2 regions of the Streptomyces sp. URMC 124 genome follow, and region 2 is predicted to be linked to the other one. Evidence: riboswitches for the same ligand, from Rfam matches in the RefSeq annotation. Region 2 holds a riboswitch; the other holds the start of a gene.
The links. A riboswitch is a leader RNA that binds a small molecule or an ion and turns the genes downstream of it on or off. The one in region 2 is predicted to bind thiamine pyrophosphate.
Positions count from the first base shown of each region.

Region 1: linked by a shared signal. The riboswitch ahead of thiO (glycine oxidase ThiO) and the one ahead of ACSNOG_RS04515 (thiamine ABC transporter substrate-binding protein) in region 2 are both predicted to bind thiamine pyrophosphate.

Region 1 covers NZ_JBPQTS010000144.1:608-5,011, forward strand. The annotation lists partial or broken gene ACSNOG_RS25340 (protein kinase domain-containing protein) at 1-416, opposite strand, end outside; gene ACSNOG_RS25345 (thiazole synthase) at 467-1,267, opposite strand; gene thiS (sulfur carrier protein ThiS) at 1,277-1,477, opposite strand; gene thiO (glycine oxidase ThiO) at 1,513-2,703, opposite strand; TPP riboswitch at 2,702-2,813, opposite strand; gene ACSNOG_RS25360 (NAD(P)/FAD-dependent oxidoreductase) at 2,973-4,142, shown strand; gene ACSNOG_RS25365 (Rv2175c family DNA-binding protein) at 4,203-4,404, shown strand, end outside.
Region 2 covers NZ_JBPQTS010000012.1:49,912-54,315, forward strand. The annotation lists gene ACSNOG_RS04505 (phosphatidate cytidylyltransferase) at 1-876, shown strand, start outside; gene rlmN (23S rRNA (adenine(2503)-C(2))-methyltransferase RlmN) at 1,042-2,151, shown strand; TPP riboswitch at 2,218-2,325, shown strand; gene ACSNOG_RS04515 (thiamine ABC transporter substrate-binding protein) at 2,321-3,421, shown strand; gene ACSNOG_RS04520 (ABC transporter permease) at 3,397-4,404, shown strand, end outside.

The DNA.
Region 1 (4,404 bases), on a different contig from region 2:
TGCACCAGGCCCGCCAGGTGGGCCGCACCCAGCGCGGCCAGCACCGGCTCCAGGATGTCGAGGGCGGCGCGGGGCTGCAGGGCCCCGCGCTCGCGCAGCACGTCGCGCAGGGTGCACCCGGGCACGTACTCCATCGCCAGATAGACGTACGGGCCGTCGGTGCCCTGGTCGTAGACCCCCACCACGTTGGCGTGGTCCAGGCGCGCCACCGACTTGGCCTCGCGGATGAAGCGCTCGACGAACGCGGTGTCGGCGGCCAGGCCCGGGTGCATCACCTTGACCGCGAGCACCCGGTCCAGCCGGGTGTCGAGGGCGCGGTAGACCGTGGCCATGCCGCCCACGGCGATGCGGGCCTCGACCCGGTAGCGGCCGTCGAGCGTGTGCCCGACCAACGGGTCCCCTAGCGTCGTATCCACGCGACGAGTCTAAAAGGGGTGGGGACCAGGCCCCGACCGGGCAGCCCCTGCTACTGAGCGAACTCGGGCCGCTCCGGATCGAGACGTGCCAGGCCCTCCGCAGGAGACGACGCCTCGGCGAAGTGCCGCCGCGGGATCCGCCCCGCCCGGTACGCCAGCCGCCCCGCCTCCACGGCGTGCCGCATCGCCTCCGCCATCAGCACCGGCTCCTGCGCGCGGGTCACCGCGGAGGCGAGCATCACGGCGGCGCAGCCCAGCTCCATGGCGAGCGCCGCGTCGGAGGCCGTGCCGGCGCCCGCGTCGAGGATCACGGGGACCCCGGCCCGCTCGGTGATCAGCTGGAAGTTGTGCGGGTTGCGGATGCCGAGGCCGGAGCCGATGGGCGAGCCCAGCGGCATGATCGCCGCGCAGCCGACGTCCTCCAGCTTGCGGGCGAGGACCGGGTCGTCGCTGGTGTACGGCAGCACCGTGAAGCCGTCGTCCACGAGGATCTCCGCGGCGTCCAGCAGCTCGACGGGGTCGGGCAGCAGCGTGCGCTCGTCGGCTATCACTTCGAGCTTGACCCAGTCCGTGCCGAGCGCCTCCCGGGCCAGCCGGGCCGTCAGCACGGCCTCGCCGGCCGTGTAGCAGCCGGCCGTGTTCGGCAGCACCCGGATGGAGTGCCGCTCCAGCACGGACAGCACGGAGCCGCGGACGCTCGCGTCCAGGCGGCGCATCGCGACGGTGGTCAGCTCGGTGCCGGAGGCGAGCAGGGCGCGCTCCATGACGTCGAGGCTGGGCGCCCCGCCGGTGCCCATGATCAGCCGGGAGCCGAAGGTGGTGCCGGCGATGGTGAGCAGGTCGTCCGCCATCAGAGCTGATCAGCCCCCCTGCACTGCGGTGAGGACCTCGATGCGGTCGCCGGCGCCGAGCCGCGTGGCGGGCCACTGGCCGCGCGGCACGACGGCCTCGTTGACGGCGGCGGCCACGCCGCCGGGCGCGGTGGTCATGCTCGCCACGAGGGTGTCGAGGGTCAGGCCGTGGGGCACCTCGCGGTGCTCGCCGTTGACGCTGATGCCCATGTGGGCCTCGGGGGTGTCAGTGGGGTCGCTGGGGTTCATACGGGCAGCTCCTGCAGCGCGTTCGAGAAGCGTCGGGGGGTGAAGGGGCGGGCCTCCTCGGGGAGGCGCCCGGTGGTCAGCACCTCGGCCATGACGTCGCCGGTCAGCGGGGTGAGGAGGACGCCGTTGCGGTGGTGGCCGGTTGCGGCGTGCAGCCCGGGCAGGGCGGTCGGGCCGAGGAGGGGGGCGTTGTCGGGGGAGCCGGGGCGCAGCCCGGCGGAGGTCTCCACCAGGGGCAGTTCGGTGATGCCGGGCACGAGCTCGTGGGCGTCGCGCAGCAGCTCGTAGACGCCGCCGGCGGTGACGGTGGTGTCCCAGCCGAGCTCTTCGGTGGTCGCGCCGAGGACGAGCTCGCCGTTCTCGCGCGGCACCAGGTACACGGGGCCGCCGCGGACGACCGCCCGCACGGTGCGCGAGAGGAAGGGCGCGTACGCGTCCGGGACGCGCAGCCGCAGCACCTGGCCCTTGACCGGGCGCACGGGCGGCAGGACCTCGGCAGGGACGCCAGCGAGCGTCCCGCTGCGGCTGCCCGCGGCCAGCACCACCTGGTCCGCGGCGATGCGGCTGCCGTCCGCGAGCTCGGCGCCGGCGGCGCGGTCCCCGGCGAGCAGCAGCCGTGCGGCCCCGGCGCGGTGGAAGGCGACCCCGGCCCGCTCGCAGGCCGTGAGCAGCGCCCGCGCGAGCCTGCGGGGATCGGTCTGGTGGTCCTCGTCGACGCGCAGCCCCCCGCGTACGCCGGGCGCGAGCATCGGCTCCAGGCGGCGGCACTCGCGGCCCGTGAGCCACTGCGAGTCCAGGCCGCAGCGCTGCTGCAGGGCGTGCAGTTCGCGCAGGTGCTCGCGGTCGTCGGCGTCGAGGGCGACGGCGAGCGTGCCGCAGGTGCGGTAGCCGGTGGCGAGACCGCTCGCCTCCTCCAGCTCGGCCGTGAAGTGCGGATAGCGGCGCGCGGAGGCCAGGTTGAGGGCGAGCAGCGCTTCCTCGCCGTAGTGCAGCTCGGTCACCGCGGCCAGCATCCCGGCGGCGACGCGCGCCGCGCCGCCGCCCGGTGCGGGATCGGCGACGGCGGTGCGCAGTCCGCGCTGTGCGGCGCGCCAGGCGGTGACGAGCCCGATGAGCCCGCCGCCCACGACGAGGACGTCGCAGGCGGACGGGGTCGGCGCGGTCGGTGTGGTCGTCGACGCGGCCATGAGGTGTCCAGCCCCTCCCTTCGCCGGCATGACCCGGATCAGGTTCGTACGGTCGGAGGCCGTCCAGCCTCCCTCTCAGCCCGGTCGTCCGGGCTCCCGCGAGTGCGTGCACCGGCCACCCTAGTACGCGGCGCGAACCCGGGGCGAGGGCCTGCCGGGCGCCCGGAGGGCCGCGCGTGCGGGCCTCGGCCTACAGTGATCGGGTGAGCGAGCACCGGGAAGAGCCACTTGCCGCCAGTGAGCGGCGCGTCGTCATCGTGGGTGCCGGAATGGCCGGCGTGCAGACCGCGGTCGCCCTGCGCGAGCTCGGCTGGGCCGGCACCGTCACCGTGCTGGGCGCCGAGCCGCACCCGCCGTACGACAGGCCTCCGCTCTCCAAGGCCGTCCTGCTGGGCAAGGCCGACGGCTCCGCGTTCGAGGTGGACTTCGCCCTGCTCGGGACAGACCTGCAGCTCGGGCGGGAGGCCACCGGCCTGCGCCCGGCCGAGCGCCTGGTGGAGACCGCCTCGGGGCCGGTGCCCTACGACGTCCTGGTCATCGCCACCGGCGCCGAGCCCGTCCGGCTGCCCGGCAGCGAGGACCTGCCGAACGTCCACCTGCTGCGCACCCTCGACGACGCCGTGCGGCTGCGGCCGGTCCTGGCCGCGCAGCACGACGTCGTGGCCGTCGGCGCGGGCTGGATCGGCGCCGAGGTCGCCACGGCCGCCCGGGAGGCGGGCTGCGAGGTGACCGTGGTGGAGGCCGCGGACCGGGTCCTCGCCGGCGCGATGCCCGCCGAGGTCGCCGCCCGGATCGCCCCCTGGTACGCCGAGAGCGGCGCCCGGCTGGTGCTCGGCGCGCGGGTGACCGCCGTGGAGGACGACGCGGTCGTGCTGGCCGACGGCACCCGCCTGCCGGCCGGCGCCGTGGTCGTCGGGGTCGGGGCGCGCGCCGCGACCGGCTGGCTGGAGAGCTCCGGCATCGCGCTCGGCGCGGACCGCGCCGTCCTCGCCGACGAACGGCTGCGCACCTCGCTGCCGGGCGTCTACGCGGTCGGCGACTGCGCGTCGTTCCCCTCCGCCCGCTACGGCGAGCGGCTGCTGGTGCACCACTGGGACAACGCCATGCAGGGCCCGCGGACCGTCGCGGCGAACATCGTGCTCGGCCCGGCAGAGGGCCCCGCCTACGACCCGGTGCCGTACTTCTGGTCCGAGCAGTTCGGGCGGTTCGTGCAGTACGCGGGCCACCACGCCGGCGCCGACGAGCTGCTGTGGCGCGGCGACCCGGCGAGCTCCGCCTGGAGCGTGTGCTGGCTGCGCGACGGCGTCCTGGTCGCCCTGCTGGCCGTCGGCCGCCCCAGGGACCTGGCGCAGGGCCGCAAGCTCATCGAGAAGGGCACCCGCCTCGACCGCGCCAAGGCCGCCGACGCGTCCGTGCCGCTGAAGGCCGCGGCACTGTGACGCGCCCGGGTCGGGTCAACCCGGCTACCGGCTGTCAGCGGCAGATGGCAGGCTTGTCCCGTGACCGAGATTGACGCAAAGATCGACGCGCTTGTTCCCGCCTGGCTCAACCTTCCCGACATCGCCGAGGAGCTCGGCGTGGAGGTGACGCGCGTGCGGCAGCTGGTGAAGGAGGGCCAGCTGATCGCCGTGCGCCGCGGTGAGAACCGGGTGCTCATGGTGCCCGCCGCCTTCATCGGCGAGGGCAAGGTCGTCAAGGGCC
Region 2 (4,404 bases):
GACATCAGGCCCCAGGACCCCGCCCCGGTGCCTGCCTCCCCCGAGCCGCCGAAGGCAGGAAAGAAGAGCGCCGGCCGTGACCTGCGGGCGGCGATAGGGGTCGGCGTGGGCCTCGGTGCGGTCATCCTCGCCTCCCTGTTCATCTACAAGCCCGTCTTCCTCGGCGTGATCGTGATCGCCGTCGTGGTCGGGCTGTGGGAGCTGACCTCCCGCCTCGCCGAGCGCAAGGCGATCCGCGCCCCGCTGGTGCCGCTCGCGGTCGGCGGAGCCGCCATGGTCATCGCCGGTTACGCCAGCGGTGCCGAGGGCGCGTGGGTGGCCGTGGCCTTCACGGCCCTGGCCGTCCTCGTGTGGCGGATGACGGAGTCGCCGGACGACTACCTCAAGGACGTCACGGCCGGCATCTTCGCGGCCTTCTACGTGCCCTTCCTGGCCACTTTCGTGGCCCTCATGCTCGCCGCCGGAGACGGCGCGTGGCGGGTGCTCACCTTCCTGATCCTGACCGTGGTCAGCGACACGGGTGCGTACGCGGTGGGCTGGAAGTTCGGCAAGCGGAAGCTGGCCCCGCGCATCAGCCCCGGCAAGACGCGCGAGGGGCTGCTCGGGGCGGTCGCCTTCGCGATGGTCGCCGGCGCCCTGTGCATGCAGTTCCTGATCGACGGGGGTGCGTGGTGGGAGGGGCTGCTCCTCGGCCTCGCCGTCGCCATCAGCGCCACGCTGGGAGACCTCGGCGAGTCCATGATCAAGAGGGATCTCGGCATCAAGGACATGGGCGCCCTGCTGCCGGGGCACGGCGGCATCATGGACCGGCTGGACTCGCTCCTGCCGACCGCGCCGGTGGTGTGGCTCCTCATGGTCGTCTTCGTCGGCTCCTGAGCCGGGCCAGGTACCCTGGAAGGGCTCGCTGCCGTGCAGCGGGCCCTTTTCCGGCCCCGCGCCTGCGGGGGTGCCCCTGTGAGATCTCCGGGTTCCGGCTTCGTCCTGCCGCTGGCTCCGCGATTGCGGAGGTCATCCGCCGTCGTCAATGAGGAGTTTTTGCTCATGGCCCCCGCGCCTGGAGAACTGACGTTCGTCGCCCCCCGCGGCGCCAAGCTGCCCCCGCGGCACCTTGCCGACCTCTCGCCCGCCGAGCGGCGCGAGGCCGTCTCCGCGATCGGTGAGAAGCCGTTCCGGGCCAAGCAGCTCTCGCAGCACTACTTCGCCCGGTACGCGCACGATCCCGCCGCGTGGACCGACATCCCGGCGGCGGCGCGCGAGAAGCTCGCCGCCGAGCTGCTGCCGGAGCTCATGAGCGTCGTACGTCACATCTCGTGCGACGACGACACCACCCGGAAGACCCTCTGGCGGCTCCACGACGGCAAGCTGGTGGAGTCGGTGCTGATGCGCTATCCGGACCGCGTCACCATGTGCATCAGCTCGCAGGCGGGCTGCGGCATGAACTGCCCGTTCTGCGCCACCGGCCAGGCCGGCCTGGACCGCAATCTGTCGACGGCCGAGATTGTCCACCAGATCGTGGACGGCATGCGGGCGCTGCGCGACGGAGAGGTCCCCGGAGGCCCCGCGCGGCTGTCCAACATCGTCTTCATGGGTATGGGCGAGCCGCTGGCCAACTACAAGCGGGTCGTCGGCGCCATCCGCCGCCTCACGGATCCCGAGCCGGACGGCCTGGGGCTCTCCCAGCGCGGCATCACGGTCTCCACGGTGGGCCTGGTCCCGGCGATGCTGCGCTTCGCCGACGAGGGCTTCAAATGCCGTCTGGCCGTCTCCCTGCACGCCCCGGACGACGAGCTGCGCGACACCCTGGTGCCGGTCAACACGCGCTGGAAGGTCCGCGAGGTCCTCGATGCCGCGTGGGAGTACGCGGAGAAGTCCGGCCGCCGGGTCTCCATCGAGTACGCCCTGATCCGTGACATCAACGACCAGGCATGGCGCGGCGACCTCCTGGGCCGCCTCCTCAAGGGCAAGCGCGTGCACGTCAACCTCATTCCGCTCAACCCCACCCCGGGGTCGAAGTGGACGGCCTCGCGCCCCGAGGACGAGCGTGCCTTCGTCGCGGCGATTGCCTCGCACGGGGTGCCCGTCACCGTCCGCGACACACGTGGCCAGGAGATCGACGGCGCCTGCGGGCAGCTGGCAGCAGCCGAGCGCTGAGCCAGGGCCCCAGGTCAGACGCCGATCCATGGCGAGGGCACTGATACGGTGCCCTCGCACAAATGAACAATCCGACAGGGGAGCGCCCAGGGGGCGCTGAGAGTGCGGCACGGCCCGCAGACCCTCGGACCTGATCCGGGTCATACCGGCGTAGGGAGTCAGCTCGATCATGAACACCAACCTGCGGCGTGCCATCGGCGCAGTTGCCGCCGGCATGCTCGCCCTTCCGGCCCTGGCCGCGTGCGGCGGCTCGGACGGCTCCGGGAGCTCGGACACGTCCGAAGGCAAGGACAAGACCGTCACCCTGGTCTCGCACAACTCCTTCGCGGCGTCCGACGAGGTGCTGAAGCAGTTCACCCAGCAGACCGGTTACAAGGTCAAGGTCCTCAAGGGCGGCGACGCCGGCCAGGCCGTCAACCAGGCCATCCTCTCCAAGAGCCACCCGCAGGGCGACGTCTTCTTCGGCGTCGACAACACCTTGCTCTCCCGTGCGCTCGACAACGGCATCTTCGCGCCGTACGAGGCCAAGGGCCTGGACCGCGTCCCGAGGAAGCTGCAGGCCGACGCCGGCGAGCACCGGGTCACGCCCATCGACACCGGTGACATCTGCGTCAACTACGACCGCGCGTACTTCGCCGGCCACAAGCTGGCCCCGCCGCAGTCCCTGGACGACCTGATCAAGCCCGAGTACAAGAACCTGCTCGTCACCGAGAACGTCGCCACGTCCTCCCCGGGCCTCGCCTTTCAGCTCGCCACGATCGCCAAGTACGGCGACGACGGATGGCAGGACTACTGGAAGAAGCTCAAGGACAACGGCGTAGAGGTCGTCGACGGCTGGGAGCAGGCCTACAACGAGCGCTTCTCCGGCTCCGCGGGCGGCAAGAAGGCCAAGGGCGACAAGCCCCTCGTCGTCTCCTACGCCTCCAGCCCGCCGGCAGAGGTCCTCGGCGTGAAGCCGCAGCCCGCGGAGGGCCCGACCGGTGTGGCCACGGGCACCTGCTTCCAGCAGACGGAGTTCGCCGGGCTGCTGAAGGGCGCGAAGAACACCGAGGGCGGCAAGGCCCTGATCGACTTCCTGCTGAGCCGTACGTTCCAGGAGGACATGCCGCTGCAGATGTTCGTCAAGCCCGCCAACCAGGACGCCAAGCTGCCCGAGCTGTTCACCAAGTACGGCGCGCAGGTGAACGAGCCCGGCACCATGGCCCCCGAGAAGATCGCCAAGAACCGCGAGCAGTGGGTCAAGGCATGGTCCTCGCTCGTCCTGAAGTAGAGCCCGGGGCCCCTGCACGGGGCCCCGCACGAGGCCCCGGTGGGGCCGGGCGGCGGACAGCACTGCGGCTCGGCCTCATGGCCCTGCCGCTCGCCTTCTTCGCGGTGTTCTTCGCCTATCCCGTCGCGGCGATCGTCTCCCGGGGGCTGAAGGAGGGCGGACAGTGGCAGTTCGGCCGCATCGGCGAGGTCGTGACCGACCCGGCGATCGGCCACGTGCTGTGGTTCACCACCTGGCAGGCGGCCGCCTCCACCGCCCTCACGCTTGCCCTCGCCCTGCCCGGGGCGTACGCCTTCGCGCGGTTCGACTTCCCCGGCAAGCGCACGCTGCGCGCCGTGGTGACCGTGCCCTTCGTCCTGCCGACCGTCGTCGTCGGCTCGGCCTTCCTGGCGCTGCTCGGGCGCGGGGGGCTGCTGGACGAGTGGTGCGGGGTGCGTCTCGACACCACCGTCTGGGCGATCCTGATCGCCCACGTGTTCTTCAACTACGCCGTGGTCGTCCGCACCGTGGGCGGCCTGTGGGCCCAGCTCGACCCGCGCCAGGAGGAGGCGGCCAGGGTGCTGGGCGCGGGGCGCTTCGCGGCCTGGAGGCGGGTCACGCTGCCGGCGCTGGCGCCGGCCGTGGCCGCCGCGGCCCTCATGGTCTTCCTCTTCACCTTCACCTCCTTCGGCGTCGTGCAGATCCTCGGCGGTCCCCGCTACGCCACGCTGGAAGTCGAGATCTACCAGCAGACCGCCCAGATGCTCGACCTGCCGACCGCTGCCGTCCTGACGCTGGTGCAGTTCGCCGCCGTCGCCGCACTGCTGGCCGTGCACGCGTGGACGGTGCGGCGACGTGAGGCGACCTTGCGGCTGGTCGACCCGGCGCGCACGGCGCGGCGCCCGCGGGGCGCGGCCGAGTGGGCGTTCCTGGCGTCCGTCCTGGCCGTCGTCGCCGTGCTCATCCTCGCCCCGCTCGTGGTCCTCGTGCTGCGCTCCTTCGAC